One region of the Erwinia billingiae Eb661 genome, then DNA from elsewhere that is predicted to be linked to it. Evidence: predicted binding sites of a transcription regulator. Region 1 holds the regulator's gene; each other region holds the start of a gene.
What was found. Region 1 encodes LexA, which represses DNA repair genes until DNA is damaged. Its sites were predicted from a motif close to TNCTGTATGTACATACAGNA; they were not measured.

Region 1 (7,930 bases):
ACTGGCTGCGTGAAATTCTGCTGTGCGGCGATGGCGAACCCTGGCTTGCCGGGCGGACCATCGTACCGGAATCCACCCTGAACGGGCCTGAGCAGATGTTGCAGCAGCTTGGCACGCGCCCGCTGGGCCGTTACCTGTTTGCCTCTTCCACGCTGACGCGGGATTTTATCGAGCCGGGCAAAAGTGGCGAGCTGTGGGGACGTCGCTCTTTGCTGCGCCTTTCCGGCAAGCCGTTATTGCTGACCGAGCTATTTTTACCGCCTGCGCCGCTGTATGCCTCGCTAACCGGTACCGGAGATGAGTAACGTGGAGAGAAGTCTGCCAATGAGTAAATTCCGGGCCTACAGCCGCCTGATGCGTATTGATAAGCCGATTGGTTCGCTGCTGCTGATGTGGCCGACCTTCTGGGCGCTGTGGCTGGCGGGAATGCAGATCCCGCCGCTGAATATCCTGATCGTCTTTGTGCTGGGGGTCTTTTTCATGCGTGCCGCGGGCTGCGTGGTCAACGACTTTGCCGACCGAAAGATCGATGGTCATGTAAAGCGCACCCAGTCACGGCCATTGCCGAGCGGCGCGGTGACCTCAAAAGAGGCCAAGCTGCTGTTTGCCGGACTGGTGCTGGTGTCGTTCTGTCTGGTTCTGACCATGAACGCGATGACCATCTGGCTGTCGTTTGGTGGGCTGGCGCTGGCGTGGGTCTATCCCTTTATGAAGCGCTACACCCATCTGCCGCAGGTGGTGCTGGGCGCGGCGTTTGGCTGGGCTATCCCGATGGGTTGGGCGGCGGTCAGTGAAACCGTGCCGCTGACCTGCTGGCTGCTGTTCGCCGCGAATATCTGCTGGACGGTGGCTTATGACACGCTGTATGCGATGGTCGATCGCGATGATGACCTGAAGATTGGCGTCAAATCCACCGCCATTCTGTTTGGTCGTTTCGATAAGCTGATCGTGGGTTTGTTGCAGCTGGCGACGCTGGTACTGATGGCGGTGATTGGCTGGCGGATGCAGCTGGGCGGCGCATTCTACTGGTCCATTCTGGTGGCTGGCGCGCTGTTTGTGCATCAGCAGAAGCTGATCTCAGCCCGCGAACGCGATCCCTGTTTCCAGGCTTTCCTGAACAACAACTACGTTGGTTTGGTGTTGTTCCTGGGGATTGCCCTCAGCACGGCGCCATTCTCTGGCTGGCTCTGAGTGATGCCAATAAAAAAGGGTCGATGATTGCTCATCGACCCTTTTTTTATGCCCTGACGCTTACTCGTGCGGTCCCGCACTTTCAATCGTCATTCGCACTTCCTGAGTGATCAGGTCAGCCAGCATCTGATAGACCCTGTGCGTCTGTTCTACCTGCGCATCGCCGGTATCACTGATATAGCCTTCATCACGCAGGGTCAGCACCAGTGAAGAGAACACCGCTTTGTCGAAGAACTCCGGCGAGTTGATACCGTGCAGTACCGACAGGCGCTGAGCCATGGTGCGGCTCTCTTTTTCCAGCGTACCGCGGTTGATCGACGGATTCGCGCTGAGGATAGAGAAGGTGATGGCATAACGCTGCAGCGTTTCACGCACACCCGCCGCCAGCAGTTGCAGCGTTGGGAAGCGTGCCGGGCTCAGACGCAGCGTCTGGTCATCGGCCGTCAGCAGACCCTGACGCGCCATCTCGCTCACCAGGGAATCCAGCACGGCAGGCAGATCTTCTTTATTCCAGTGCAGGAACAGCTCGCTCTTCAGCATCGGGTAAATCACGCTGATCTGACGCAGCAGCTCGGCCCGGCTCAGTTCGCGGTAATGCGACAGGATCACCGCAATCAGCGACGGCATCACCAGCATATGGTGAACGTTGTTGCGATAGTAGGTCATCAGCACGGCCTGCTCGCGCGGCAGTACGATGATTTCGCCGATATTATCCTGCTCAATATCGAACTTGTTCATGCTTAACGCATGGTTCAGCAGTGCTTCTGGCGTCATATCCGGCACGGTCGAGTCCGGCGAATACGGCACGTTACGCAGCAACTGAACGTAGCACGCCAACTGCTCGGTCAACTGTTCACGGGTCAGCGAGCGCTGGCGCGATGCGAGCAGGGCGGTAACGCACAGGTTCATGGCATTGGCCGCACCGGCGTTGTTGATACGCACCATCACGCGCTGCGCGATGTCATTCACCGCAGGCGTCAGCCAGGCTGGACGCTGGGCTTCAATGGGGTCGATGGCATCACGCCACTCCGGCACATGCTTGTTCAGGTAGGTCACCAGCGGCAGCGGCTCCCCGAAGTTCACATACCCCTGGCCGAGGTTACGCAGCTTGCGCAGTCCGCGCACCATCTGCATAAACCCTTCTTTCTCTTTCGTCGCACCACGTAACTCTTTGGCGTAGGTTCCCACTTCCATCACGTGCTCATAACCGATATAGATCGGCACCAGTGTGATAGGGCGGTTACCGCCGCGCAGCATCGCCTGAATAGTCATCGACAGCGTGCCGGTTTTCGGGTCAAGCAGACGACCGGTACGGGAACGACCGCCTTCGACAAAGTATTCTACCGAGTAACCACGGGTGAACAGCTCGCCAAGATATTCTCGGAATACCGTTGAGTAGAGCTTGTTACCCTTGAAGGTACGGCGGATAAAGAATGCGCCCAGACGGCGGAAAATCGGGCCCGCTGGCCAGAAGTTCAGGTTGATACCGGCGGCAATGTGCGGTGGCACCAGACCCTGGTGATACAGCACATAAGAGAGCAGCAGGTAGTCCATATGACTACGGTGGCAGGGCACGTAGACGATCTCGTGGCCGTCTTGCGCCAGCTGACGCACGCGCTCGCCGCCGTTGACGTTGATGCCCTGATACAGCTTGCTCCACGTCCAGCCCATGATGCGGTCCGTCAGACGGATGGCTTCATAAGAGAAGTCGGCGGCGATCTCTTCCATCAGCTCAACGGCGTTCTGCTGGGCTTTTTCATGGGAGATTTTCTTGCTGCGCGCTTCGTCTTCCACCGCTTTAGCGATGGCTTTGGACTGCAGCAGTTTATTGAACAGGTCCTGACGCACCGGCAAACGCGGGCCAATGGCCGCCAGGCGTTGACGGGCAAAGTGCATGCGTGCCACGCGCGCCAGCTTCTGCGCAATGATTTTGTCGGTGCCGTGTTCCGTTGCCATACGGCGCAGGGAAACCATCGGTGAGAAGCGGACAAAGCTGTCGCGGCCTAACCACAGCACGGCAAAGAATTTTTGAATGCCATTCAACACGCGCAGATGAGGCTGATCGTCGCCCTGCACTTCACGGCCTGGTGCACGGCCAAACATCACGGATACCGGCACCATCTGCACGTCCAGCAGCGGGTTGCTGCGGTGCAAATCGAGGTATTCGTGGAACAGTTTTACCGATTCAACGTTAGGCACGAAATAGGGGAATACGCGTGGGCCGTCATGGATAAACACATGACGTGGCAAAACCGTACCGTCGATTTCCAGCGGATCTAAAGGATCGGGCAGATCCTGTTTACGGCATTGCTCACGCAACGCCAGCAGATCGGCCTTTGAATCATAAGGCAGCACATACATAATAGGGCGCGATGTATCCAGCGCCAGCTCGGAAACCGGCTCGGCGGGAATCGCTTTACTTTTTACCAGGAATTTTACTGGTAAATTCAATAAGTTATAATATAAGTTACGCCAACCTGACATAGATACCATGAAGCCTCTTGTTAGCAAAGCGCCGCAAGCATACCAGAAAGCGCCAGTGAGATCTGTGGTGTTGCAAAATGTGCGCCACCCAGACATTGACGTTAAACATCTCAAAGGGTTCCCTGATTATGGCAAATAACGTCACCGGATTGACTCGTATCATTAATGCCGCCGGTTATTCCTGGAAAGGAATACGCGCCGCCTGGCAAAACGAAGCGGCTTTTCGCCAGGAAGCGGTGGCCGGCATTGTCGCGGTGATTGTGGCGTGCTGGCTGGATGTGGACGCCGTCACGCGGGTGTTGCTGATAGGGTCCGTGATGTTGGTGATCATTGTTGAAATCCTTAACAGCGCGCTGGAAGCGGTGGTCGACCGCATTGGCAGCGAGATGCATCCTTTATCGGGTCGCGCCAAAGATATGGGCTCCGCTGCCGTGTTGCTGACGATACTACTCGCTGTTTTCGTCTGGGTAATGCTGCTAATTCCCTGATTGCGGCGCGCTTTCCATAATCTGACAAACTGCTGTTTTTTCCACATCTTTAGGTTTTCAACGCACAAATACCTGTATATACTCACAGCTGACTGTATAAACAACCAGGGGGCGGGATGAAAGCACTAACTGCAAGGCAGCAGCAGGTTTATGACCTGATACGCGACCACATTAACCAGACCGGCATGCCACCGACGCGGGCAGAAATCGCTGCACAGCTCGGTTTCCGTTCCCCGAATGCGGCTGAAGAGCATCTCAAAGCGCTGGCACGTAAAGGCGTGATCGAGATTGTTTCCGGCGCGTCTCGCGGTATCCGTCTGATGATGGAAGAAGAGGAAGGGTTGCCGCTGATTGGCCGTGTCGCCGCAGGTGAACCTTTGCTGGCGGAAGAGCACATTGAAGGCCACTACAAGGTGGATCCTGAACTGTTCAAGCCGGGCGCCGACTTCCTGCTGCGTGTTAGCGGCATGTCGATGAAAGATATCGGGATTATGGACGGCGATCTGTTGGCTGTGCATAAGACTCAGGATGTGCGTAACGGCCAGGTCGTGGTTGCGCGCATTGACGACGAGGTGACGGTAAAGCGCCTCAAGAAGCAGGGCAATATCGTGCATCTGCTGCCTGAAAACGGCGAATTCCAACCGATCGTGGTCGATCTGCGCTTGCAGACCCTGTCGATTGAAGGTCTGGCCGTCGGCGTAATCCGCAACGGCAACTGGCTGTAAACGCCTGACCTTAACGCGCTGCTTTTGCGGCGCGTTTCTCTTTTGGTAAGCTGTATGCCTTATTGACTGGCATATACAGCTTCCGTGATGCTTTTAAGCCAGTCGCACAGTGGATGACCATGCGATTATTTTCTCCCTCAGATAACCAACTCTGGCGGCTGGCGCTGCCAATGATCCTGTCGAATATCTCCGTGCCCTTACTGGGCCTGGTGGATACCGCGGTCATTGGTCACCTTGACAGTCCTTCCTACCTCGGCGGCGTTGCCGTGGGCACTACCGCGACCAGCTTCCTGTTTATGCTGCTGCTGTTCCTGCGGATGAGCACCACCGGATTAACCGCGCAGGCCTTTGGTGCGGGTGATAAACCGGCGCTGGCCCGCGCACTGATGCAGCCGCTACTGATTGCCCTGGCGGCTGGCCTGCTGTTTATTCTGCTGAAATCCCCGCTTAACCACCTGGCGCTCTCTGTCGTGGGTGGCGATCCTGCCGTGCTGCATCAGGCCGCCCTGTTTATGAATATCCGCTGGTTAAGTGCACCTGCGACGCTGGCCAACCTGGTATTACTGGGCTGGCTGCTGGGCGTACAGTATGCCCGTGCGCCGGTGATCCTGCTGGTTGTCGGAAACCTGGTCAACATCGTGCTGGATCTGTGGTTCGTGATGGGGCTGGGCTGGGGCGTGCAGGGTGCGGCGGCGGCCACGGCGATTGCAGAATACGTCACGCTGGCGATTGGGCTGGTTATGGTCTGGCGGGTGCTGAAGCTGCGGGGCATTTCGCTGCCGATGCTGAAAACCGCCTGGCAGGGCAATTTCGGCCGGCTGCTGCGGCTGAATCGGGACATTATGTTGCGATCTTTACTGCTGCAACTGTGCTTTGTTTCCTTGACGATATTGGGTGCGCGGCTGGGCAGTGAGGTCGTCGCCGTCAACGCCGTATTGTTGATGTTCCTGACCTTTACCGCTTACGCGCTGGACGGCTTTGCCTATGCGGTAGAAGCCTGCTCCGGCGAAGCTTATGGGGCAAAGGACGCAAAAAGGTTGCTGCTGATTTGGCACGCGGCCTGTCGCCAGGCAGGACTGGTGGCACTGGCCTTTTCAATTCTCTATGGCCTTGCCGGCACGCATATTGTTGCCTTACTGACCTCAATCCCCGAACTGCAGCAGCAGGCTGACACCTATCTGTTCTGGCAGATTGTCCTGCCGGTCTGCGGTGTCTGGTGTTATCTGCTGGATGGCATGTTTATTGGTGCCACGCGCGCCAGTGAAATGCGCAACGGCATGCTGATTGCGGCACTGGGCTACGGCGCGACGCTGTTCACCGTGCCGTCGTTAGGCAACCATGGTCTGTGGCTGGCCGTTACCGTGTTCCTGCTGCTGCGTGGGTTGACGTTGTGGCTCATCTGGCGCAGGCACTGGCGCAACAACAGCTGGTTTGCGGGCTGAAATAATTCGTTACACCCACCTGCCGCTTCGTTATCTGCTGATCTCCCTGCCTTTTTTCACTTTTCGTTGTCACTTTTAGCTAAAAATGTGGCTTTATCTTTCGCCATTACGGGCAAACTCGCCATCATCTACTACAATTATCTGTACGTTAAGCAGTTAAGCAGCGTTTTATGTTGCTGCTGTGTGGTCTGCAAAGACGAAATCCCTAAAGCTGTGAACCTAAGGTTGAGGAGTTATAAGATGAACAAAGACGAAGCCAGCGGTAACTGGAAACAGTTGAAAGGTAAATTTAAAGAAAAATGGGGCAAGCTGACTGATGACGATCTGACCGTCGTCGAAGGTAAACGCGATCAGCTTGTAGGCAAGATTCAGGAACGCTACGGATATGGCAAAGAGCAAGCAGAGAAGGAACTCGGTGAGTGGGAAACCCACAATAACCACCGTTTCTGATTTGCAGCAAAATCTCTGACAAGATTTAGTTTCAGGACGATGCTCCTACCCCGGCACAAGGACAGTGCCACTTAATCCCCCAGCACTATCCCTTCTTTAACCTAAGAAATTACCCTGCGATGACGCTCTACTTGCCACGCTTCTTGCTGGCGACAGTATGATCGTGCTGGCATGCATCCTGATGCGTGCAGGCTTCCACTTCGACACAACCCCGGCACAACCCATGAGCTTCGATAACACTATTAGCCAGTGCGAATCCCGAGGTCAGGGCCAGCATTTTCAAAATGTTTTCCACCCCTTCAGCCTGTTGCTCTGCAACTGACCCGCAGCGATCGCAAATCAGCATCGCAGAAGTGTGAGAAGGCTGTTCAAAATGATGGCAGACCACGTAGCTGTTGGTGGACTCAACGCGGTGCACAAATCCCTGTTCAAGCAGAAAATCCAGCGCGCGATAAACCGTTGGCGGCTTCGCCTGAGGCTCGCTTGCCCGCAGCAGATCCAGCAGGTCATAGGCGCTGATCGCCCCATGGTGCTGGCTCATCAGCCGCAATACTTCCATACGCTGAGGCGTCAGTCTGACGTTGCGTTGCTGGCACAAGGCTTCAGCCTGCGACAGGATTTTTTCAGGACTGCTTACGTTCATAACTTTCCCCTCAGGTCAGATCAGTTTGTTATGTTATCACGTCCACCGAAAATCGCCGAATCCCGCCTTAACGCGTCAATCCGCCGGCTGTTACCGTTTAACAGACTGAAAAAACTCTTAAAATGACTGGTATTTCCCTCAAGAGAAAACAGTTAGCGATACTGATTGGTTTAAGAGTTTCAAACCGTGCCATAAAATTTCTATAAAACTCTATTAATGTAATTTGCAGGCTGTAATGTTACTGACTACCTTTTTACTGGGTGTTACAGCGATCCTGGCCTTAAATGACGGGATCAAAATGCTTATTGATTAGCCTGATAACAGATAAACAAACAGCCAATGAGCAGATAAGCCCCACCATTGTTACTTACTTCACAGCAATGAAATGTTGCCTTTGTGTCCATTATTCAGGCAGCAGAAATCTTCACGCCTGAACGGGCGTTTTTCCTCTTTTGTCACGGTGGGTTCTAGGTAAAATGGCGAAATTAATCCGTAAGTTGAACAGTT
Region 2 (7,930 bases), 2.4 Mb from region 1:
CCTTTATGAAGGAGAAGATTGACGAAGCGCTGTGGGACAAGCTCAGCAGCCGACTCGATTTCTGTAATCTTGATGTGAACGACGCCGCGCACTTTACCAAACTGGGCAAAATGCTCGACCAGAAAAAACGCGTCACCATCAACTACTTCGCAATGCCGCCAGGTACCTTCGGTGCGATCTGTAAAGGTCTGGGCACCGCCAAGCTCAATGCACAGCCTGCCCGTGTGGTGATGGAGAAGCCGTTAGGCACCTCTCTGGCAACCTCTCAGGAGATCAACGATCAGGTCGGTGAATACTTCGAAGAGAACCAGGTGTTCCGTATTGACCACTATCTGGGCAAAGAAACGGTCCTCAACCTGCTGGCACTGCGCTTTGCCAACTCCCTGTTTGCTTCAAACTGGGATAACCGCACTATCGATCACGTGCAGATTACCGTGTCGGAAGAAGTGGGTATCGAAGGCCGTTGGGGTTACTTCGACAAAGCCGGCCAGATGCGCGACATGATCCAGAACCACCTGCTGCAGGTTCTGACCATGATTGCCATGTCACCGCCTGCGGATCTCTCTGCAGACCGTATCCGCGATGAGAAAGTGAAAGTCCTGCGTTCACTGCGTCGCATCGACCATACCAACGTGCGCGATAAAACCGTGCGTGGTCAGTACACCTCTGGTTTTGTGCAGGGCAAAAAAGTGCCTGGCTATCTGGAAGAAGAAGATGCCAACAAATCCAGCAGCACCGAAACCTTCGTTTCTATCCGCGTGGATATCGACGACTGGCGCTGGGCGGGCGTTCCGTTCTACCTGCGTACCGGTAAGCGCCTGCCGGTGAAATGTTCTGAAGTGGTGGTGTACTTTAAGAACCCGGCACTGAACCTGTTCAAAGATTCCTGGCAGGAGCTGCCGCAGAATAAACTGACCATTCGTCTGCAGCCGGATGAAGGTGTGGATATTCAGATTCTGAACAAAGTCCCGGGTCTGGATCACAAACACAACCTGCAAACCACCAAGCTGGATCTGAGCTTCTCTGAGACCTTCAACCAGTCTCACCTGGCAGATGCTTACGAGCGCCTGTTGCTGGAGACCATGCGCGGTATTCAGGCGCTGTTTGTCCGCCGTGATGAAGTGGAAGAAGCCTGGAAGTGGGTCGACTCCATCATGGAAGCCTGGGCTGGCGATAACGAAGCGCCTAAGCCTTATCAGGCAGGAACCTGGGGACCGGTTGCCTCTGTGGCGATGATCACCCGCGATGGCCGTTCCTGGAACGATATCGGCTAATAGCCCATGACTGCCTGCTCTCAAGCCCCGTCTCTGCTACGGGGCTTTTTTTTGCGCAGGCGTGGGCAAAAAGCGACGTAGAGAAAATGAACCGTAGTTTTAAAAATCCGCGATAGCGCATGGACGCAGGGAAGGGCAATCCTGTATGGTAGAGGCTGTATTCCTGTCCTGACGCCACGCGCGTCGCTTTGGAGAAGCAGAAAGATGACTAACTGGAAGACCAGCGCCGAGCAAATCCTGACCACTGGCCCTGTGGTGCCGGTAATTGTGGTAAACAAACTTGAGCACGCGGTGCCAATGGCGAAAGCGCTGGTGGCGGGCGGAGTGAAAGTATTAGAAGTCACGCTGAGAACACCCTGCGCGATGGATGCCCTGAAAGCGATGATCCGCGAAGTGCCGGAAGCCATTGTGGGTGCGGGCACGGTACTTAACGTCCAGCAGCTGAAAGAAGTGACCGATGCCGGTGCGCAGTTTGTTATCAGTCCTGGCGTGACCGAATCGCTGTTACGCGCAGCGGTTGATGGCCCGGTGCCGTTAATTCCTGGCATCAGCACGGTGTCGGAACTGATGACCGGTCTGGATTATGGCCTGCGTGAATTTAAATTCTTCCCGGCTGAAGCCAACGGTGGCGTGAAGGCGCTGCAGGCGATTGGCGGCCCGTTCCCTCAGGTGCGTTTCTGCCCGACGGGCGGCATTTCGCCGGCCAACTACCGTGACTATCTGGCGCTGAAAAGCGTGCTCTGTATTGGTGGTTCCTGGCTGGTTCCGGCTGATGCGCTGGAAGCAGGGGATTACGATCGTATCACCCAGTTGGCCAAAGAAGCGGTAGCTGGCGCGCGATAAGACGTTGGATCAGGCATAAAACAAAAGGGATGGCACAGGCCATCCCTTTTTTGTCGGCACGAAAGCGCGTTTATCCGCTGACTTTCACACCGGCTGCACAGGTAATCGCGCGCTGTACCGCATCATCGATGTTCTCGCCCGTGGCCAGCGCCACGCCGAGACGGCGCTTACCCCGAACTTCCGGTTTGCCGAACAGACGCACCTGCAGACCGGCGCCCAGCACGCCACCCAGATTGGCAAACTGCACGTTATCGCTATCCAGTTCTGGCAGGATCACCGCAGATGCGGCGGCGCCATACTGACGAATGCCGCCAATCGGCAGATCGAGGAAGGCACGCACGTGCAGGGCAAATTCGGACAGGTCCTGAGAGATCAGCGTCACCATGCCGGTGTCATGTGGGCGAGGGGAAACTTCACTGAACACCACCTCATCACCACAGACAAACAGCTCAACACCAAACAGGCCGTGGCCGCCCAGCGCCTTAACCACTTCTTCGGCAATCTGCTCAGCACGTTGTAGCGCGAGGGCGCTCATCTGCTGCGGCTGCCAGGATTCACGGTAGTCGCCATCTTCCTGACGGTGACCAATCGGCGCGCAGAAGTGAATGCCGTCTACCGCGCTGATGGTCAGCAGGGTGATTTCGAAATCAAACTTCACCACACCTTCAACGATTACCCGGCCAGCACCCGCACGTCCGCCTTGCTGCGCGTATTCCCAGGCCGCATCCAACTGTGACGCTTCGCGGATAAAGCTCTGGCCTTTACCTGACGAGCTCATCACCGGCTTCACGATGCACGGGAAGCCGATTTCGTCAGCCGCCTGATTAAACGCCTGCTGGCTGTCGGCAAAGCGGTAGGTGGAGGTGGGCAACGCCAGCTCTTCTGCCGCCAGGCGACGGATCCCTTCGCGGTTCATGGTCAGGCGGGCAGCGCGGGCGGTTGGCACCACGTGTTGACCCTGTTTTTCCAGCTCAATCAGCATATCGGTGGCGATGGCTTCAATTTCCGGCACGATGTAATCCGGGCGCTCGAGCGCCACCAGCGCTTTCAACGCTTCACCATCCAGCATGTTGATGACGTGGCTGCGGTGCGCCACGTGCATTGCGGGTGCATCGGCATAACGATCGACGGCAATCACTTCAACGCCAAGACGCTGGCATTCCAGCGCCACTTCTTTGCCCAGTTCACCTGAACCTAACAGCATTACGCGGGTTGCGGCAGGGCGCAGCGCGGTACCAAGAGTGGTCATAATCTCTACCTGATTGGATGGAAAAAACGCGCGCAGTATAAACGAAAACGATTGCGCGTACATCCGCTTTCCAGGGTTGAGCGAAAAAGAGACGTCTGATATACTGTATAAAAATACAGTTAACTGAGGTGTGGATTATGGCTGTTGAAATCAAATATGTTGTCGTCAGAAAAGGTGAGGAAAAGATGACATTCGCCAGTAAGAAAGAAGCCGACGCGTACGATAAAATGCTCGATATGGCAGAAGCCTTTTCTGACTGGTTGAGCGTGGCGCCTCTGGACATGGAAGAACCACAGCGTGAAGCGCTGGGCATGTTCCTGGCGGAGAATAAAGACGCCGTGCAGCATATTCTGCGCACCAGCAAGATGCCTGAGACGAGCGAGACCGCCGCCGTTGGCAATGATGCTGAACCGAACGTTGAACAAGACAGCGCTGAAGCTGCAGCAGATCAACCGACTGAAGAGTCCGGTGCGGAAGAGCCGGAAGCCTCAACGGGCAAAGCGGCCAAAGCAAAGTCGGCTGCACGAACCGTTAAAGCGGCCTGATCCTTTTACTTCATCACAGCCTGTGGCGCGCAGGGTATTTTTCCCTGACGCGCCAGAAACCTCGCCTTAATTCTTCCCTGTTAGTGATTTCCTTCACCGGCTACCGTTAACGATCGCCGCCGGATAACACCTTTTTCAACGACTGCAGCGCTTTGCTGGCCACCTCTGCCGGCGGCAGTTGATGATAACGATCGCTGAACACTTCCAGTCCTATCGGGCCTGAATAGCCTTGCTGATGCAGATAGTCAGCCAGGGATGAAAGCGGGAAATTTCCTTCGGCTGGCAATAAACGCTGATGGCGTGCCACATCCACCAGATGATCGTGGCTGGGAAGGGTAACCAGGTCGGACAGCTGGACCAGGAAGATCTTATCCATCGGAATCCCCGCCAGATCGTCCACCGTGCGGTTCAGCACGAAAATGTGAAACGCATCCACCACCAATCCCAGATTGGGTTCATTGACCTTTTGCACCAGCTGCCATGCCGCCGCCGTATTGTTGATATGCGTGCTCCAGGCCATGGCCTCAAAGGCCACGCGCAGGCCACGTTTGCCTGCCTGGCGGGCCAGCCAGCGGATATCTTCCTCTTCACGATCTGCAATGCAGCCCTGATGGGTAGATGCAGGCGTCAGCAAGGTTGTTGCGCCCAGTTCAACGGCGGTATCCAGCATCTGCAGAGCTTCCTGGCGTTTACTCTCTCGCTGACCGTCTGGCGCGCCGTCAAAATCCAGCAGCACCTGGTAATCCGTCAGGGCCAGGCGGTGGTTATCCAGTAATTTGGCCACATCACTGGCATCGCCGCTGGCTGCCTCCACGTCCTGACGCCAGAGCTCAACCTGATCAAACCCGGCCTGGCTGGCAGCCTTCAACTTCTCTTCTGTGCTGCCGCCAAGCAGAACCGTATTGATAAACAGCGGATTATTATTGAATCTCATGATGATTTTTCCCTTACGCCAGTGCTTTAAAAAAACAAATCCAGTCGGTTCAGCCGCCGCTTTTGGCGAGGCAATATGAACCAGAAGGTTCGACTGGTGGGCTAAGTATAGCTGACGGCTTAGCGTCTACTGGCCGTGAAGGTTTTCCAGGCTTTTCCTGCTTTGACGCTTCTTGACGCAAGTCGCTCTATGCTGGTTGTTTTCCGCTGAAGAAGGAAAGGCAATGAGTAACTGGCTGCAACAGATTCAAACGGTACTGGGAGGCAGTAAAGACGGCAAAGGCGGCGGTGAAGGCCTTAGTAAAATGCTGGCACCGGGCGCGCTTGGCGGACTGGCCGGTTTGCTGATTGCCAGCAAATCCTCTCGTAGTCTGCTGACCAAGTATGGCAAAAATGCGCTGATCATCGGCGGTAGCGCCGCAGCAGGTGCCGTACTGTGGAAAAAGTATAAGGATCGGGTAAGCGAAACCCATCAGGATCAGCCGCAATTCGGTCAGCAGCAGTCACCCGTTGATCGCCGGGCCGAGCGTCTGGTGCAGGCGCTGGTCTTCGCCGCGAAAAGCGACGGGCATATTGATACCCAGGAACGACAGGCCATTAACGAGCATATCCATCAGTCCGGGCTTGGCGCAGATGGCGAGCGGCTGATACAGCAGGCGATTGATATGCCGCTTGACCCACAAAAACTGGCCGTGGACGTGAAAAACGAAGAAGAGGCGCTGGAGGTCTATTTCCTCAGCAACCTGGTGATCGACGTCGACCACTTTATGGAGCGCAGCTACCTTCAGGCGCTGGGTGATGAACTGAAAATCCCTCAGGACGTGCGCGACAGCATGGCAGAAGATATTAAAGCCGAAAAGCTGAAGCTTACCGCCTGATCCTGCTTTCGGGGTGACGCTTGCGTCACCCCGTCACACTATTTTTCCAATCTCCTGCCATTGCGCTTGGCAATCTTGATAACAACTGCCACCCTTAGCCTATGTGATTGATCCAACGGGGCTGAACCATGCATAAACCACCAATTGCCAAAAAAATTCCTTTCGATATGACGCTCCACGGAGAAACCCGCACCGATAATTATTACTGGCTGCGCGATGACAAGCGGGAAGATCCTGCGGTCCTCGACTACCTGAAGGCCGAAAATGCCTATGGTAAAGAGATCATGCAGTCGCAGCAGGCGCTGCAGGAGACGGTGCTGAAGGAGATTATTGACCGCATTCCCCAGCGCGATCACTCGGTCCCTTACGTCAGAAAGGGTTACCGCTATCAAAGCCGTTATGAAGAGGGCAATGAATACGCCATCTATACGCGCCAGCCTGAAGAGACCACTACGCCTGATCAGTGGGACGTGTTGCTGGACGGCAACCTGCGTGCGAAGGACAGCGATTTTTATACCCTCGGCGGCGTCGGCATCACCGGCGATAATAAAATCATGGCGGTGGCAGAGGATTTCCTCTCACGTCGTCAGTACGGCATCCGCTTCTGCAATCTGGAAACCGGAGACTGGTACGAAGATGTGCTGGAAAATGTCTCATCCAGCCTGACCTGGGCCAGCGACAACCGTACGCTGTATTACGTGAAGAAAGATGAGCAGACGCTGCTGCCTTATCAGGTCTGGCGCCATACGCTGGGAACGCCTGTGCAGGATGACCAGCTGGTATATGAAGAGCTGGACGATACCTTCTACGTCGGCGTGCACAAAACCACCTCGGAAGACTATATCCTCATCTCCCTGAGCAGCAGCACCACCAGCGAAGTTCTGCTGTTGGATGCCGCTGACCCGAATGCCGAACCGCAACTGTTCTGCCAGCGCCGAAAGGATCACGAATATGGCGTTGATCATTACCAGCATCAGTTCTATGTGCGTTCGAATCGTGAAGGCAAAAATTTCGGTCTGTACCGGACCGCTGCTTTCGCGGAAGACAAGTGGCAGACACTGATCCCGCCACGGCCTGACGTAGTGCTGGAAGATTTCAGCCTGTTCCGTGACTGGCTGGTGGTCGAAGAACGTGAAGGTGGGCTGACCAGCCTGCGCCAGATCCACTGGCTGACCGGCAAGGAGTCAGGCATCGCCTTTGACGATCCGGCCTATGTCACCTGGCTTTCCTACAATCCCAGCCCGGAGACCAGCAAAATCCGTTATGGCTACTCGTCAATGACCACACCGGACACGTTGTTTGAGCTGGATTTGGACAGTGGCGAGCGCAAGATGCTGAAACAGGCTGAGGTTAAGGGCTTTGATGGCAGCAACTATCGCAGTGAACGTCACTGGATCACCGCCCGTGATGGCGTTGAAGTGCCGGTTTCCCTGGTCTATCACCGCGACCACTATCAGCCGGGCAAAAATCCGCTGCTGGTGTACGGCTATGGCTCTTATGGCAGCAGTATGGATGCCGATTTCAGCGCCAGCCGCCTGAGCCTGCTGGATCGCGGATTCGTCTTTGCCCTGACGCATATTCGCGGTGGCGGAGAATTGGGGCAGCAGTGGTATGACGATGGCCGCCTGTTAAACAAGATGAATACCTTCAACGACTTCATCGATCTGACCGATGCGCTGGTGGCACAGGGATATGGTCATCCTGATAAGCTTTATGCGATGGGCGGCAGCGCCGGTGGCCTGCTGATGGGTGCGGTGATCAATATGGCGCCTGACCGATTCCATGGCGTTGTGGCGCAGGTGCCGTTTGTCGACGTTGTTACCACCATGCTCGATGAATCCATTCCGCTTACCACCGGGGAATATGACGAGTGGGGCAATCCGGCGGAAGAGCAGTATTACCGCTACATTCGTCAATACAGCCCGTATGATTGCGTTACTGCCCAGGCCTATCCGCATTTGCTGATCACCACCGGTCTGCACGATTCCCAGGTACAGTACTGGGAACCGGCAAAATGGGTGGCGAAGCTGAGAGAGCTGAAAACGGACGATAACCTGCTGATGATCTGCACCGATATGGACTCAGGACACGGCGGTAAATCAGGACGCTTCAAGGCTTACGAAGGCGTGGCGCTGGAATACACCTTCTTGATCGCGCTGGCGCAGGAAACGCTCAGCGCGGGCAACGCAAACTAATCCTCAGCTGACA
Region 3 (7,930 bases), 1.4 Mb from region 1:
GCAATATCACATAATCCGCCTGCTGCCCTTTACTGGCATGGATGGTGGTGAAATCAATCCGCAATTTTGGCCAGCGGGTTTTGGCTTTTTCCAATACTGCCGGGCGGATATGGTGATAACGGGCAAGGATCAAAATCCGCTCATCCGCGGTGGCATAGCCGCTAATTTTATTCAGCAATGCCTCCAGCTGATCTTCCGGCAGGAGGGAAATCGACTTTTTATTGCCTTTGGTCAGGCTGTTCAGCGGTTTTTTCAATTGATGCGGGTTGCTCTGCACAAACTTATTGGCAATTTCACCAATTCGATCGTTAAAGCGGTAGGTGGTATCCAGCACGCAGCGGTCGCCCTCACCAAAGTGATGATGAAACGCGGTGGTCAGGGTCATCTCAGCCCCGCTGAAGCGATAGATCGCCTGCCAGTCATCGCCAACGGCAAACAGCGCCGTCTGCTTGTTCTGTCTTCTGAGGGCGGCGAGCAGCGCCGCACGCTGAGGCGAGATATCCTGGAATTCATCGACCAGGATATGCTTCCACGGGCTGATAAACCGGCCTTTATCAAGGATGTTGACCGCCTGATGGATCAAGCCGGAGAAATCTACCGCCCCTTCTTCTTTCAGGGCGCTTTTCCAGGCCTTCATCAAAGGCGCCATCAGCTTTACGCGTTTGGAAAAGAGATCGCGCACCTCTTCAGGAGCTGATTCAATCATTGCCGCCTGCGCGCCGCCATGCATTCGCATCAATCCAAGCCATCGCTCAAGCCTGCTGGCCAGACGTTTGGCAAGCCGCTCTTCTTTCCAGTAATCACCTTCGCCGATTTCCCACTCCAGCTCGTCCTGCAACCATTGCCGCCAGCCATTGGCATGGGCTTTCTTTTCCCCACACTGCTGGCGCCAGACGTCAATTAACAGCTTATGGCGCAGCGTCGTATCGGTTTCGAGCTTGCTGATGGAAGGGGATTTACTGCTGCCCTGCTGGATGATGTTCAAAGCCAGTGAGTGAAACGTGCGGGCCTGAATACCGTCGGTATTCAGCCGGGCTTTGATGCGCTCGTTCATCTCTTCAGCGGCCTGACGACCAAAGGCCAGCAGCAGGATCTGTTCTGCGCTGGCTTGTTTGCGCATCAGTAACCATCCTGCTCGGGCGACCAGCACGGATGTTTTGCCACTCCCCGCACCCGCCAGCACCAGCAGCGCATCCTCACCGTTCACCACCGCTTTTGCCTGGGAACTGTTGAGAGGGGACGTCTCGACGGTATTGAAGAAATCGGCGTACTGCGCCAGCATTTTTTCTGACCACTGACCGTTACGCTTCTGCCGTTGTGCATCGCTGTTATTCAGCCAGGCGAGGCAGAACTGATAGTTTTCGCGGCAGTTATCAAACTCATCCAGACGCTCTACCGGCAGTGGCAATGAGCAGAACGCCTCCTGAATGGCGGTACGCCAGCCGGCCATATCGCTGCGCTTCAACCATTTATCCTGCTGTTCACCCTCCTGTAAGCGGGTCACCAGTTGCTGCAGGACTTCAGAGGAGACCAGGCTCATCTCCTCACTCCATTGCTGCCAGGCCTGGTTGAGGTAATGATAGAAACGTTGGGTTTCCTGCCATTCGGTGCCATGCAGGCGCACGACTTTATCTTCAGGCAGGGCAAATTCGAGTTCGCCCCAAACCATCCCGCGTTTACATTTGATGGCTAACAGCTGGTTAAACGGAATAAGGTATTCATGTTTTTCACCACTCACCTCAACGCCTGCGGCCAACATTCGTACCCGATTGTAGGGATGCTGCGCCAGATGTTTGCCCAGCGACGTTGCTTTCAGTTCCATGACCTGCCTCTGGCTGTGGTTGCTTTTAATGGGCTGTAGTTTAGCTGGCAGGAGTGTACCGCTCCAGAGTTAAAACGCGCTACAATCAACGCATTGTATTTTTGAGCTCCGCGCTCTGTTAGGGAAACGACCAATGCGTACTGTTTTAAACATTCTGAATTTTATTCTGGGCGGTTTTCTGACCACGCTTTCGTGGCTGTTTGCGACCGTTGTCAGCATCATTTTTATTTTTACCTTACCGCTCACCCGTTCCTGCTGGGAAATCACCAAGCTTTCGTTACTGCCTTACGGTAATGAAGCCGTGCATGTAGATGAGCTGGAACCTGGCCGCAAAAATGCGCTGATGAATTCGGGCGGCACGCTGCTGAATATCATCTGGCTGGTCTTCTTTGGCTGGTGGCTGTGCGTGATGCATATCATGACCGGTATCGCCCAGTGCATCACTATCATCGGCATTCCGGTTGGGATAGCGAATTTCAAAATCGCCGCCATCGCATTGTGGCCGGTAGGCCGCCGCGTCGTCAGCGTCGAAGTGGCACAAGCCGCGCGTGAAGCTAACGCCCGCAGCCGGTTCAACTAGTTTCTGATGCGCTTATCGTTAAGCTCCAGGCTGCGGCGCTACGCCTATAACACTGCGCTGCTGTACAACCTGCGTATCTTTATCGCCCTTGTGGGTACCGCAGGTGTGCCCTGGTGGTTGAATCAAATCACCTGGACCATTCCGCTAACGTTAGGCGTGGTGGCTGCGGCTCTGGCAGACCTTGACGATCGCCTCAGTGGCCGGCTGCGAAATCTGGTCATCACCCTGGTCTGCTTCTGCATTGCGTCCGTCTCTGTTGAACTTCTTTCTCCGTATCCCTGGCTATTTATCCTCGGTCTTGCCGTGTCGACCTGGGGTTTCATTTTGCTTGGCGCGTTGGGGCAGCGCTATGCCACGATTGCCTTTGGCGCGCTGCTGATCGCTATCTATACCCTGCTCGGCCTTGGGCTGTTCCCTCAGTGGTATCTGCAACCTTCCCTGCTGCTGGTCGGCGCTATCTGGTACAACCTGCTGACGCTCACCGGACACGTTATTTTTCCCGTCCGTCCGTTACAGGAAAACATCGCCCGCAGCTTTGAAGGGCTGGCAGTGTATCTGGAGGCAAAAGCGGGGTTGTTCGATCCGGATATCGAAGAGAATGAAAATGCGTCGTTGATCGACGTGGCCATGGCCAACAGTCAGTTGGTGGCGACACTCAACCAGGCAAAAATTTCGATTCAGTCCCGCTTACGTGGGGACCGGGGACAACGCAGCACGCGCAGAACGCTGCATTATTACTTTGTCGCTCAGGACATTCATGAGCGTGCCAGCTCTTCCCATGCGCAATACCACGCGCTGCGGCAGGAATACCGTTATAGCGATATTCTGTTTCGCTTTCAACGCCTGCTGACGCTGCAGGCAAAGGCCTGCCAACAGTTGGCAAACTGCATTCTGCTGCGCGAAACCTATCAGCATAACAGCCGCTTTGAGCGAACCTTCATTCACCTCAACGCCGCGCTGGATCGTCTTGCTGCTGCCCGTCCAGGGAGCAGTGACGTCAAAGCCATGCACTATTTGTTAAATAACCTCAAAGCCATAGACGCCCAACTGGCGACAATTGAATCAGAGCAAATTCTGGAAAGCCATCATGAGAATCATGATCAAACGCTCTCCAGCGAAGGATTAACCGGTTGGGCCGATATTCGTTTACGTATCAGCCGCCATTTATCGCCAGAATCCCCGCTTTTCCGCCATGCGGTGCGGATGTCGCTGCTGTTGTGTGCCGGCTATGGGTTTGTTCAGCTGACTGGCCTTGAGCACGGCTATTGGATCCTGCTGACCAGTCTGTTTGTCTGCCAGCCGAACTACAATGCCACCAAACGCAGATTAGCATTGCGTATTGTGGGAACCGTGGCGGGTATCATACTTGGGTTGCCTTTACTGTGGCTGGTGCCTTCTTTCGAGGGGCAGCTGATACTGATCGTGGTCACCGGCGTGCTGTTCTTCGCCTTCCGTCAGTCGCAATATGCTCATGCCACAATGTTTATCACCTTGCTGGTACTGTTCTGTTTCAATCTGCTGGGTGAAGGGTTTGAGATTGCCCTGCCCCGCATCTTTGATACGTTGTTAGGCTGCGGCATTGCCTGGCTGGCGGTGGCTTTCCTCTGGCCTGATTGGCGTTTTCGTCGGCTGTCTTCGGTTGCAGAACGCACGCTGACCGCTAACTGCCGCTATCTGGATGCCATTCTGGTTCAGTATCATCAGGGAAAAGACAACCGGCTGGACTACCGTATTGCCCGCCGTGACGCCCACAACGGTGATGCTGAGCTGGCTTCAGTGGTGTCTAACATCTCCGCAGAAAAGAATGCTTCCGCCTCGTTGCGGGAAGCGGCGTTTCGTCTGCTGTGCCTCAACCACTCCTTCCTCAGCTATATCTCGGCGCTGGGCGCGCACCGGGAAAAGTTCACCCGGCCAGCCATGCTGCAATTGATGGATGATGCCGTCTGCTACGTCGATGACGTGCTGCATATTGATCTTATCGATGAACAAAAAACCCAAAGATTGTTGTCGAGCCTCTCTGAGCGACTGGCAGCAACGGAAGCCGACCCGGAAACCAAAGAGCCGCTGGTGCTTCAGCAGGTGGGTCTGTTGATCGCATTACTGCCAGAAATCGCTCAGTTAAAAAAACAGGTCCTGGAAACTTAACGTCTTCTCAGTTCGCTCAGCGTCTGGTACAGCAAGGTTTCGCGGTGCCAGCCCCTGAGCTCCTCTTTGATCGCCACCGGCAGTGCTTCACAATGCAGCCCCTCGATCGCGCCTTGCAACGCAAAAAGAATATTCACCCCAAGACTTTTATTTTTCTCGTGCAATTTTAACCAACTGCGCTTTGCACCCAGCTGCTTTAACATCTCTGCGTTAGCGATACCCACCCGCCTGAGCTGCACTTCCAGTTTCATACTGAGATTAGGCAAATCCTTCAGCCGCCCCGAGTTTTGATGCAGTTTTTTATCCTGCATCGCCCCTTTCAGACACAATTGACAGAGCGCAATCAACTGTTCAGGCTCGGCCCACAGCGGGTTGTCCACGCGGTAGTATTCCAGCGCGACAGGGATCCCCCTTTTGTTAAACATCAACGGTTTCATCTTACGTTCAATGATATACGGCCTCACTTCTTCACAGGCCCGAAGATAGAGATCGCCCTCACTGACAAGCGCAAAGACCACGCTTTCCACTGATAAACTGTAGCCACCAAACTGGCTACGGCTATTTATCTCGCCCAGCGAAGAAAGCTGACGTTTTGCCCTGATAATATTGCTTTTTGAGTCCTTCATATTCCGCATCCTTAACGTTGTAAGACATCCTGGTGTTTCTCCTTTCCTGCAGAAAAAAAATAGGCAATCGCCGTTACAAGTTCAATCAATGATTTGCTTTGCACCCTATCGATTTGTGTTTTTGCGAGGCGTTTTCAAAAAAATAAGGTTGATCTTTGGACACCCTCGCTATACTGTACATCCATACAGTAACCCTGCGAGCGAAGCCAATATGCAAACTCATTCCCTGAAATCTTCTTCTGTTAAAACTGGTGTGCGGACTGCTCCAGACTGTGCGAAAGCCCAGCCTGCAGCTGCGGCGGGCTTAATCAGTGAGCTGATTTACAGCGAGAATCAGCCTGCTATGACGCAAATGTTGCTGCTGCCCTTACTGCAACAGTTAGGGACTCAGTCACGCTGGCAGTTGTGGTTGACGCCTCATCAAAAATTGAGCCGTAGCTGGTTGATTGAGTCAGGGTTACCGCTGGATAAAGTGATGCAGATTCATCATTCCGGTGCTATTACTACCGTAGAGGCGATGATCAAAGCATTACAGACGGGAAATTACAGTGTGGTTTTAGGTTGGTTGACGGGCGATATCACCTTAGAAGATCGTCAGCGGCTGCAAAAAGCGGCATTTGCTGGCAAGGCTTTGGGGTTGATTATGCGACCCGATCGGATCAATTCTGCCTCCTCCAGACCGTTTAATGGCTTAAAAATTCACTCTACTTTGTATCATTAAGTAAAAATAAGAAATTTCTCACGAGAAAATTCTGCAGCTGGCTCGTTAAGCCCCTGATTATGCTATGAGCCTGCGGGACAATGGTTTAGCGCCATTTTCCCCTCAGGTTTTACCTGTATAACCTGTCTGCAGATGTGTAAATTTGTGTACGAAAGCCTATTTTTTTGCTGACCGTCGTCACATCATACTTGTAAGTTTGCTGGTACGTTGTAGACTTTACGTCGCCAGGGTGCTCAATAATCTCCAGTTTTTGGATGAGTCACAATCGAGCTTTATAACCCGGCGAAGGATTAATCAAAGAGCTAATTAAAGCTCATTGCCTATTTGGATGATAACGAGGCGCAATAATGAAAAAGACAGCTATCGCAATTGCAGTGGCACTGGCTGGCTTCGCTACCGTAGCGCAGGCCGCTCCTAAAGATAACACCTGGTATACTGGTGCAAAACTGGGTTGGTCTCAGTACCATGACACTGGTTACTACGGTAACGGTTATGCAAACAATGACGGCCCAACTCACGAAAGCCAGCTTGGTGCAGGTGCTTTCGGTGGCTACCAGGCTAACCAATACCTGGGCTTCGAACTGGGTTATGACTGGCTGGGACGTATGCCTAACAAAGGTAACGTAACTAACGGCGCATTCAAAGCACAGGGCGTTCAGCTGGCTGCTAAACTGAGCTACCCAATCACTGACGATCTGGACGTGTACACGCGTCTGGGCGGCATGGTATGGCGTGCAGACTCTACTCAGCAGAACACCATTACTGGCAACCGCCAGAGCGACCACGACACCGGTGTTTCTCCACTGGCTGCCGTTGGTGTTGAATACGCACTGACTCAGAACTGGGCAACCCGTCTGGATTACCAGTGGGTTAACAACATCGGTGATGCACAGACCGTTGGTGCTCGTCCAGACAACGGCATGTTAGCACTGGGTGTTTCTTACCGTTTCGGTCAGGACGAAGCTGCTGCTCCAGCACCAGCTCCAGCGCCTGCTCCAGCGCCAGTTGTTGAAACCAAGCGTTTCACTCTGAAATCAGACGTTCTGTTCACCTTCAACAAAGCTTCCCTGAAGCCAGAAGGTCAGCAGGCTCTGGATCAGCTGTACACCCAGCTGAGCTCACTGGATCCTAAAGATGGTTCTGTTGTTGTTCTGGGCTATACCGACCGTATCGGTTCTGACCAGTACAACCAGAAACTGTCCGAGAAACGTGCTCAGTCAGTAGTTGACTACCTCGTTTCTAAAGGCATCCCTTCTAACAAGATCTCTGCACGCGGTATGGGTGAATCTAACCCAGTTACCGGCAACACCTGTGACAGCGTGAAAGGCCGTAATGCCCTGATCGATTGCCTGGCACCGGATCGTCGTGTAGAAATCGAAGTTAAAGGCATCAAAGATGTTGTAACTCAGCCACAGGGCTAAGTTCTCTTTGATGAAAAAACCCCGCTCCGGCGGGGTTTTTTTTGGTCTTTATTTTGTCTGCCGGAACCGGCGGAAGGCGCTTTACGGAAGAAATTAATCCGGCTTACCGAGAATGGCCTGCAGATCTTGTTTCAAAGAAGACATCTGCGTGGCGTATTTTTCTTTACGTTCAGCATCTTCTATCAGCTGCACAATCGTTTCGGAAAGCGTGCTGTTACGACGTTGAGCCAGACCGGCCAGACGCTGCCAGACCAGATACTCCAGGTCGATAGATTTTTTGCGTGTGTGCTGATGTTCAGCATTAAAGTGACGCTTGCGACGGGCGCGAATGGTTTGTTTCATCCGGTTTTCGAGCGCCGGATTAATATGTTGAGCAATCCAGGTTAAGACATCAACTGGGCGATTCTCCATCGCCAACAGTTCGTCCACCACCGCCTGAGCCGCACTGTATTCCAGATATCGGGTGATCGCTTCACCCTCCCGGTGTTTTTTCACCAGGTATTTCCATTTCCAACCGCTTTCAAGATTTTCCAGTTGCTGATATTTCATCGGAATCTCATGCTGATTTCGTGACGAGTTTAGAATAACAGCTTTTTTTAAGCATGCCGTAAAGAA

Region 2: EBC_RS14210 (YebG family protein) is a predicted target of LexA. The motif match lies at 3,468-3,487, and genes of this name have one in related genera.
Region 3: sulA (SOS-induced cell division inhibitor SulA) is a predicted target of LexA. The motif match lies at 5,345-5,364, and genes of this name have one in related genera.

What each region holds. Positions count from the first base shown of each region.
Region 1 covers NC_014306.1:365,707-373,636, forward strand. The annotation lists gene ubiC (chorismate lyase) at 1-305, shown strand, start outside; gene ubiA (4-hydroxybenzoate octaprenyltransferase) at 307-1,191, shown strand; gene plsB (glycerol-3-phosphate 1-O-acyltransferase PlsB) at 1,252-3,675, opposite strand; gene EBC_RS03060 (diacylglycerol kinase) at 3,804-4,163, shown strand; gene lexA (transcriptional repressor LexA) at 4,280-4,888, shown strand; gene dinF (MATE family efflux transporter DinF) at 5,008-6,330, shown strand; gene EBC_RS03075 (CsbD family protein) at 6,571-6,780, shown strand; gene zur (zinc uptake transcriptional repressor Zur) at 6,908-7,423, opposite strand; gene EBC_RS03085 (conjugal transfer protein TraF) at 7,900-7,930, shown strand, end outside.
Region 2 covers NC_014306.1:2,801,780-2,809,709, reverse strand. The annotation lists gene zwf (glucose-6-phosphate dehydrogenase) at 1-1,274, shown strand, start outside; gene EBC_RS14220 (bifunctional 4-hydroxy-2-oxoglutarate aldolase/2-dehydro-3-deoxy-phosphogluconate aldolase) at 1,479-2,117, shown strand; gene purT (formate-dependent phosphoribosylglycinamide formyltransferase) at 2,188-3,366, opposite strand; gene EBC_RS14210 (YebG family protein) at 3,504-3,911, shown strand; gene EBC_RS14205 (sugar phosphate isomerase/epimerase family protein) at 4,018-4,845, opposite strand; gene EBC_RS14200 (tellurite resistance TerB family protein) at 5,069-5,722, shown strand; gene EBC_RS14195 (prolyl oligopeptidase family serine peptidase) at 5,851-7,917, shown strand; gene exoX (exodeoxyribonuclease X) at 7,914-7,930, opposite strand, start outside.
Region 3 covers NC_014306.1:1,747,289-1,755,218, reverse strand. The annotation lists gene helD (DNA helicase IV) at 1-1,822, opposite strand, end outside; gene EBC_RS09470 (YccF domain-containing protein) at 1,956-2,402, shown strand; gene yccS (YccS family putative transporter) at 2,409-4,547, shown strand; gene EBC_RS09460 (TfoX/Sxy family DNA transformation protein) at 4,544-5,173, opposite strand; gene sulA (SOS-induced cell division inhibitor SulA) at 5,385-5,894, shown strand; gene ompA (porin OmpA) at 6,242-7,315, shown strand; gene matP (macrodomain Ter protein MatP) at 7,409-7,864, opposite strand.